DNA from 2 places in the Rhizobium sp. FG96 genome. Region 1 is predicted to be linked to the other one. Evidence: riboswitches for the same ligand, from Rfam matches in the RefSeq annotation. Region 1 holds a riboswitch; the other holds the start of a gene.
The links. A riboswitch is a leader RNA that binds a small molecule or an ion and turns the genes downstream of it on or off. The one in region 1 is predicted to bind cobalamin.

Region 1 (4,516 bases):
AGCATGGTCGTCATCGGCGGCGAGAATGCCGGCTACTGCAGCGACCTGCAGGAATCCGAAGCGCGGATGATCGACAACATCCACTACCTCCAGGACCGCCGCAACCAGCTACGCGAATCCGGCGGCAGCGATATCAACGAACGCCGCCAACTGATGGCCGCCCTCGACGACAACGGCTGCAACGACGATCCGGGCTATCAACCGGACGAGCGCGCCTACGAGCCGGCGCCAAGCACCGAAGAACAGGCGATGCGCGGCGATACCTTCATCCCGCTCGGCAACGGCGAGGAAGGCAACACGCAATATGGCGTGCCGCGCGGCGAGATGATGTCGCATGTCAGCACCATGTGCGTGCGCACCTGCGACGGCGGCTTCTTCCCGATCAGCACCAACGCCACCTCGATCGATTTCGGCCGCGATGCCTCGACCTGCTCGAAAATGTGCCCCGGCATCGAGACCGAGCTCTTCTATCAGGACGTTTCGAACACCGACGCCGCCAACATGATCTCGGCCGCAACGGGCGCCCGTTACAGCGCGATGCCGAACGCCTTCGCCTACAAGAACCGCGCTCCCGGCGAAAAGTCGTCCTGCACCTGCAATCTGACCGCCTATTACGAGCAAATGCGAAAGAACCAGACCGTCAGCGAACCGCCGCCGAAGGGCTCGATCACGACGATCACCACCAAGCCTGCAGCCACGGCATCTCAAACGCCGGCTGCACCGCAGCCACAGATCCCGGACCGGCCCTATGAGCCGCAGAATAGCAAGGTCCGCCAGGTCGGCCCGCAATTCCTCGCAGGCGACCAGGGCAGCATCGATCTGAAGAACCCGGCAACATCAGGCCCACAGCCGCAGCAGCAACAGCAGAACTAACCGGCATGGGCTGAACGTCGACCGGTCCTAGCGGCGGCCCCAGCCATCGCGGAAGACCAGCTCCTCGAGCGGCAGCCGTTGCCTCCAGCCTTTGACGGCGAGTTCCGGCTCCCGGTAGAGCTCGTCGACATAGCCGACGCAAAGCCAGGCAACGATCTCGATATGCGCGGGCACGCCGAGGATCTCCTTGAGCTCGCTTTCACGGAAGATGCTGACCCAGCCGACGCCGACGCCTTCGGCCCGCGCCGCAAGCCACAGGTTCTGCACGGCGCAGACGGTCGAATAGCTGTCCATCCGCGGATTATGCGTACGCCCCAGCACCACCTCGCCGCTGCGCGTCGGATCGCAGGTGATGCAGACACCGAGCGGTGCCTTGAGGATGCCTTCGAGCTTCAGCGACCGGTAGGTCGCCTGCCGCTCGCCATCGAACATCCCGGCCGCCTCATGGTTGGCCAGATCGAACGCCTCCCACACCCGCCGCCTCACAGCGGCATCGTCGACAACGATAAAATTCCACGGCTGCATGAAGCCGACCGAGGGCGCGTGATGCGCGGCCGAAAGCAGCCGCATCAACACATCCTCGGGCACCGGATCCGGCAGGAACTGGTCGCGCACATCGCGCCTGGTCATGATCGCCCGGTAGACGGCATCGCGCTCGTCACCGGAAAAAGCGGATGCGCGCTGCAGCGCATCCCCGCTCAAGGGTCGCATCGTCAAATCCCCAACAACGCAACCGACCCGCCGTCCGCGCGGGATCAGTCTATGATGCCAGGCCGGTCTTCTGACTTGGCGTCATCCGCCCGCCGCAGCCTTCCCGGTCTTGACCAGTGGCATGATGCGGCAGGCGTCAGCCTTACAGCGTTGGGCACGTTCCGGTCTCTCACCGGATTCCCGATTCTCCCGCCAATGGCGGGCACCTGACGAAAACCCTCTTGCCCGTTTTACCGGCGCGCTTCAAGTGGCCGGGAAATAGCGCACATAGGCAAACTCATCACCATCCGGTGACCAGCAGGGAACATTGATCGTGCCCTGCCCGCCGAACAGTTCGAACAGCGTCGTCAGGTTGCCGCCATCCATGTCCATCAGCCGCAGCCTAACATGCAGGTCGCGCGGGTGGTCGAAAACATCAGGATCGTAGGAGAGGATCAGCACCCGGTCGTTGGTTGGCGACGGATGGGCAAACCAGTTGCCGTAATTGTCATGCGTGACCTGCTCCAGCCCGGTTCCATCGGGGTGAACGCGCCAGATCTGCATCAGCCCGGTCCGGCTGGAATTGAAATAGATCCACTGCCCGTCGAAGGAATAATCCGGCCCGTCATTGCGGCCTTCGCCATGCGTCAGCCGACGCTCGGTGCCGCCGTCGACCGCTATCGTATAGATGTCGAAGACGTCGTCGCGGATACCGCAATAGGCCAATTCCTTGCCGTCGGGCGACCAGCCGTGCCAGTAGGACGGAAGATTGGTGGTCACCTGCTTCGGCGCCCCACCTTCCGCTGGAAGCGTATAGATGCAGGATTTTCCGTATTCCGTCTTATCGGAAATCACATACCGCTTTCCATCGGGCGAAATGCCGTGATCGTTGTTGCAGGCGGCGGCAAAGCCGGTATCGACCTGCTTCAGCCCGCCCTCACCATCCGGTGACAAGCGATAGAGCAGCCCATCGCCGTTCAGCAGCAGATAGCGCCCGTCAGGCGAAAAGTTCGGTGCCTCGATCAGCTGCTCCGTCTGGAAAACCACCCGGCTCTTGGCCGTACGGATATTGTAGATCTCGACCGAACTGCGCATGCATGCCTCCCGCATTGTGCGGCGGTCCGGCTATCCGCCGTTCCGCTTCATTCTGATTTGCATGCGGTTTGTGCCATGCATCTGTGTCTCGATAAAGTCGCATCGCTTCAAAAGCGAACTGAGGTTCGGAGCGCCGAAATGCTGCGCCCTGAAGTCGGGATAGACCTGCCGCAGCAAGGTGCCAAGCTCGGCAATATCGAGCCAGCCTTCCTCCCTCAGCTTCGCCGTCTGCAGCGCCTGCGCGATATAGGGCCGGATGCTCGGTGACGGCTGCAGCGCCACGACCTTGGCCAGCGCCGGAAGGCTCGCAGGCGCCTCCGCGAGCCGCAACTCGAAGAAATCATCGAACGACTCGCGCAGCAGCCTGGAAGCATTCGGCGCACCAAGCCCGATCGCCTGCTTGCCGCGCATCCGGATGCGCGTCGCCAGATGGCCGAGGTCACGATCACTGCTGGCGATGCAGAAGAGATCGATTGCCGAAGCTCCTAGATATTCCATCGCATCGACGGCAAGCAGGATATCCGCACCGTCCTTGCCCGACTGGGAGCTGACCGCCGTCTGCAGGCTGAGCGCATGCTTTCCGGCAGCAGCGATCCACGGCTGCGCAGCCTCGCGCGTGAAGTCGCCATAGGCACGCCGCTCGATCAGACGTCCGTAGCCGGAGGCGATGTCGATGATCTCGCCCGCCGAGCGCGCCGGCAGGTTTTCGGTATCGATGAAGACGGCGACTTTCGTATCACGCACGATCAGGACCTCCCGCGTTTGCTTCGATAGAAACGCGGGAAGGTGCGGAAGTCAGCAGCTTTCGGTTGATCGGGTTAACGATCGCTAACTGCGATCCCTAAACCGGTTGGTAATCGGGTAGCGGCGATCACGGCCGAAATTCTTCTTGGTGATCTTCACGCCGGGCGCCGACTGGCGGCGCTTGTATTCGGCGAGATAGAGCAGATGCTCGACGCGGTGGACGGTCGCCACGTCATGGCCGCGCGCGACAATCTCGTCGACGCCCATTTCCTTCTCGACGAGGCATTCGAGAATGTCGTCGAGAACAGTATAAGGCGGCAGCGAATCCTGGTCCTTCTGGTCCGGGCGAAGCTCGGCTGACGGTGCCTTGTCGATGATATTCTGCGGAATGACGACGCCAGATGGCCCCAGCGCATCCGGCGGCACATGTTCGTTGCGCCAGCGCGAGATCGCATAGACCTGCATCTTGTAGAGGTCCTTGATCGGATTGAAGCCGCCGTTCATGTCGCCGTAGAGCGTGGCGTAACCGACCGACATTTCCGACTTGTTGCCCGTCGTCACCACCATCGAGCCGAACTTGTTGGAGATCGCCATCAGGATGACGCCGCGGGCGCGACTCTGCAGGTTTTCCTCGGTGATGCCGCTATCGGTGCCTTCGAAGAGGTCCGACAGCGCCGAAGTGAAGCCCTTCACCGGCTCCTCGATGGGCACGATATCGTAGCGGCAGCCGAGCGCCCTGGCGCAATCGGCGGCGTCCTTCAGCGAATCCTCCGATGTGTAGCGGTAGGGCAGCATGACGGTGCGCACCCGCTCCTCGCCGAGCGCATCGACGGCAATCGCCGCGCAGATCGCCGAGTCGATACCGCCCGAAAGGCCGAGCACCACATTCTTGAAGCCGTTCTTGTTGACGTAGTCGCGGAAGCCGAGCAGGCAGGCGCGGTAGTCGGCCTCTTCCTTCTCCGAAACATGCGACATCGGCCCTTCGCTGCAGCGCCAGCCGTTCTCGCCGCGCTTCCAGGTCGTGACCGCAAGCGCCGGCTCGAACTGGCTCATCTGGAAGGCTAGCGACTTGTCGCCGTTAAAGGCGAAGCTGGCGCCATCGAAGACCAGTTCG
Region 2 (4,516 bases), on a different contig from region 1:
AGGTCGAGTGGTTGATGTAGGAGATCGACCCCGTCGGCGGCACGGCCTGAAGGTTCTGATTGTAGAGCCCACCGGCCATGACGGCGGCCTTCAGCGCGCTCCAGTCTTCCTGCGTCGGAATGTGAATTCCAGCCTTCTCAAATAGCTCTGCAACTTTTTCCGTCACAGGGTTCCACGCGCGGTCAGTGTATTTGTCGAAATACTCACCCGAGGCATATGTCGAGTTTTGGAAGCCCTTAAAGCTTCGACCCTTCTCGACGGCAAGGCGGTTGGACGCCTTCAGCGCATGATAGGTCACCGTGTAAAAGTAGATGTTGGTAAAATCGATCCCTTCTTCAGAGCCATAGAAGATGCGCTCGCGTGCGAGATAGCCATGCAGGTTCATCTGACCGAGCCCGATGGCGTGGCTGTCGTCATTACCCTTGGCGACGGATGGCACCGACATGATGTTGCTCATTTCGGAGACAGCCGTCAGCGCCCTGATCGACGTTTCGATCGTCTTGCCGAAATCGGCACTATCCATCGCGGCGGCAATGTTCAGGGAGCCAAGATTGCAGGAAATGTCCTTGCCCATCTGAGCGTAGGACAGATCATCGTTGAACTTGCTCGGCTCACTCACCTGCAGGATTTCGGAGCAGAGATTGCTCATCGAGATACGGCCGGCAATAGGATTGGCGCGGTTCACCGTGTCCTCAAACATGATGTAGGGATAGCCGCTCTCGAACTGGATTTCGGCAATCACCTGGAAGAAGTCGCGCGCCTTGATCTTCTTCTTGGCGATACGGGCATCCTCGACCATCTCGCGATATTTCTCCGTCACGGAGATCTCGGTAAAGGCCACGCCATAGACGCGCTCCACGTCATGGGGCGAGAAGAGGTACATATCCTCGTTGTTTTTCGCGAGTTCGAAGGTAATGTCGGGGATGACGACACCCAGCGACAGCGTCTTGATGCGGATCTTCTCGTCGGCATTCTCGCGCTTGGTGTCGAGGAAGCGCATGATGTCGGGGTGATGGGCGTTCAGATAGACGGCACCCGCACCCTGGCGCGCTCCGAGCTGGTTGGCATAGGAGAAGGCGTCTTCCAGAAGCTTCATCACCGGAATGACGCCGGAGGACTGGTTCTCGATCTGCTTGATCGGTGCGCCCATCTCACGCAGATTGGTGAGCGAAAGCGCAACACCGCCGCCGCGCTTGGAGAGCTGAAGCGCCGAATTGATCGAGCGGCCGATGCTTTCCATATTGTCTTCGACACGCAGCAGGAAGCAGGAGACGAGTTCGCCTCGCTGTTGCTTGCCGGCATTCAGGAAGGTCGGCGTTGCCGGCTGGAAGCGGCCGGAAATGATCTCGTCCATGAGATCACGGGCAAGCTGCTCGTTGCCGCGGGCAAGCGTCAGCGCCACCATGCAGACGCGGTCCTCATAGCGCTCCAGGTAGCGCTTTCCGTCGAACGTCTTCAGCGTATAGGACGTGTAATATTTGAACGCACCGAGGAACGTCGGGAAGCGGAACTTCCGTGAATAGGCTTCATCGAACAAATCGCGCACGAAGTTGAACGAATACTGGTCCAGAACCTCGCGCTCGTAATAGCCCTCGGTCACAAGGTAATCTAGCTTTTCCCGCAGGTTATGGAAAAAGACCGTGTTCTGGTTGACGTGCTGCAGAAAATACTGCTTGGCCGCCTGCCGGTCCTTGTCGAGCTGGATACGGCCGTCCTCGTCATAGAGGTTCAACATGGCGTTGAGGGCGTGGTAATCCAGCGCAGGTGCAGTGGCCTTGGCTGGCCGCTCGAGTTCTAGTGTTTCCAAAATCGTTCCAGTCCCTGTCTAACGGCGGTCACGTCTTCTTGCGTTCCGAGAAGCTCGAACCGGTAGAGAAGCGGCACGCCACATTTGTCGGCGATGATCTTGCCGGCGCGCCCATAGGCCGCGCCGAAATTGGTATTGCCAGCGGCAATCACGCCGCGGATCAGGCTTCGATTGTCCGGATTGTTGAGAAAGCGGATGACCGGTTTTGGCACCGCGCCCTTGTCCCCGCCGCCGCCATAGGTGGGCGTCACCAGCACGAACGGGGCCTCAACCACGGGCGGCTCCTCGGCTACATCGATCGGAAGGCGCAGTGCATCGCAGCCGAGCTTTTCGACGAAGCGGCGAGTATTCTCCGAGGTGCTGGAGAAATAGACGAGACCGCCCACGGGTCCTGAACTCAGGCGAGCGCGCTGATCATATCGGGACGGAAACCCGCCCAATGCTGCTCACCGGCGATGACAACGGGCACCTGCCGATATCCGAGTTCTGACACCAGTGCGAAAGCCTGCGCGTCTTCGGAAACGTCGACGACGGTGTAATCAATCCCCTGCCGGTCAAGGGCGCGGGTGGTGGCGGTGCATTGAACGCAGGCTGGCTTGGAATAGACAGTGATCGACATGGCTTCCTCGTGATGCTGGACGCAGAAAGATATGTCCGGCCTGGCATCAGACCGGAGCGAAACAGGGCTTTGATCGACATGGACGTCGAAAATGGACGCAGCCGAAACGACTACGGATCAGCGATGATCTGGAATTGTGAACTCATGGCCTTCACCCCGAAGCAGACAGATAGCGGGGCAACAAGGACGGCAAGCGACCGGCTTTATCCGGACGCAACATACCGCACCCTGCCGGACACCCCGCCGGCGGACGTATCGATCAAGGCAGGTCTCCTGGCTCACGGGTCACCGCACCTTTTCCGCCTTCCCGGGAATTCCCAGTGGCATGATGAAAAAGGCACTCGCCGTTCACAGTTGCGGGGGCAGCCTCGGCTTCACGGACATCATGTCCACTACCGAATTCCCGTCTTAGCCCCTGATCCGGTTTCGAATCAAAGGGAACCTCGAACACTACATATGGTAGACGAGGTTAAATCTGCGTCAACGGATATGATGCGCCTGTGCCAAATTCACGGGGGATAACTGGCTCCCGACCGCAGATCGTCAGTCCTTCCTGGTCAGAAGCGACTTGTCAAAGTCCACGCTGGTATCCGTCCCCTTTGCCGAAGGGTACGAGAACCGGCCGAACTCGATGTAACCTTGACTTCGCCAGAAGCTGAGGGTGTCAGGTGTTTGCGCATCGGCATGCAGATAGGATGTGACATACCCAAGATCGCGCGCCTTCTCTTCCAGGGCAGAAGCGATCGCACGGCCCAGGCCTTTCCGCCGCAAGTCGGGTTCAAGATAGACCCGGACGATCTGGCACACGCTGGCGGCGTCCCGATATCGATCTTGCAGCCGGATCGCCAGGGCAGGCTTGTTTTGAAGACCGTAGAGGCCTCCGGCGGCGACAATGCGCTGTTCTTCGTCGCGCACGACCAGGAAGGCGCCGCGTTTTCCTTTCGAGAACCAGCTCTCCGGGGATGTGTCCGAGAGCGAATCCAGATCCGTGTGCCATGCCGGCGTATAGTCGATCTTGTAAAAATCCTTGATGATCCGCAGGCAGAACGCGCGGGCCTCAGTCCGCGTAGCCAATGGAGCGTCATCACTGAGCCAGAGCAGCGAAGTGTATGTCATCATAGAGGCCGCTCCGATGGCAGGGCTGTCGGTTTGGAGGAAGCCTCCTCATGCTAATGAAGACGCTGGCGCCAGGCTAGTGGAGCTTTGCCGCCTTCTGTGAGGAAGAGGCGAAGATGTCCAGGCGCGCGCGGGAGAGCATTTCACTCCCCGCATCAGGCAGACAATTCCCTGCGGACGATATCCGCGCCTGCGCTCAGGGCCTTCAGCTTGCCTTTCGCCACACGGCGGGACAGCGGGGCCATGCCGCAGTTCGTGCAAGGGCAAAGATTTTCGGCATCGACGAACCGGAGAGCCTTTCGCAAGGTTGCAGCAACCTCCTGCGGCGTCTCGATTGTATTGCTCGCCACGTCGATCGCACCGACCATTACTTTCTTGCCGCGGACAAGCTCGATCAGATCCATCGGAACATGGGAGTTGTGGCATTCCAGCGAGATCATGCCGATGCTGGATTTCTGCAGGGTCGGGAAGGTTCGCTCATACTGCCGCCACTCAGAACCGAGCGTTTTTTTCCAGTCGGTATTGGCCTTGATCCCATAGCCATAGCAGATATGCACCGCCGTTTCGCATTTGAGCCCTTCGATCGCCCTTTCCAGGGTGGGAACACCCCAGTCGTTCACCTCATCGAAGAAGACGTTGAATGCCGGCTCATCGAACTGAATGATATCGACACCGGCAGCCTCGAGTTCCTTCGCTTCTTCATTGAGGATCTTGGCGAACTCCCATGCCAGCTTTTCCCGGCTCTTGTAGTGGTTATCGAAAAGTGTATCGATCATGGTCATCGGGCCGGGAAGCGCCCATTTGATCGGCCGCTTGGTCTGCTTGCGCAGGAACTTGGCATCTTCAACGAATACAGATTTCTGCCGAGACACAGCGCCGACGACCGTCGGGACGCTCGCGTCATAGCGATCCCGAATTCTGACCGTCTCACGCTTTTCAAAATCAACGCCGTCAAGGTGCTCGATAAACGTCGT

Region 2: another riboswitch for cobalamin. It lies ahead of nrdH (glutaredoxin-like protein NrdH); the one in region 1 lies ahead of bluB (5,6-dimethylbenzimidazole synthase).

Annotation. Positions count from the first base shown of each region.
Region 1 is NZ_JBMDIL010000019.1:80,146-84,661, reverse strand. It holds gene ACODR6_RS29250 (DUF2865 domain-containing protein) at 1-873, shown strand, start outside; gene bluB (5,6-dimethylbenzimidazole synthase) at 901-1,584, opposite strand; cobalamin riboswitch at 1,628-1,809, opposite strand; gene ACODR6_RS29240 (TolB family protein) at 1,828-2,658, opposite strand; gene ACODR6_RS29235 (NYN domain-containing protein) at 2,689-3,402, opposite strand; gene ACODR6_RS29230 (NAD+ synthase) at 3,487-4,516, opposite strand, start outside.
Region 2 is NZ_JBMDIL010000020.1:67-4,582, forward strand. It holds partial or broken gene nrdE (class 1b ribonucleoside-diphosphate reductase subunit alpha) at 1-1,735, opposite strand, end outside; gene nrdI (class Ib ribonucleoside-diphosphate reductase assembly flavoprotein NrdI) at 1,795-2,193, opposite strand; gene nrdH (glutaredoxin-like protein NrdH) at 2,205-2,426, opposite strand; cobalamin riboswitch at 2,673-2,887, opposite strand; gene ACODR6_RS29480 (GNAT family N-acetyltransferase) at 2,970-3,545, opposite strand; gene ACODR6_RS29485 (methionine synthase) at 3,698-4,516, opposite strand, start outside.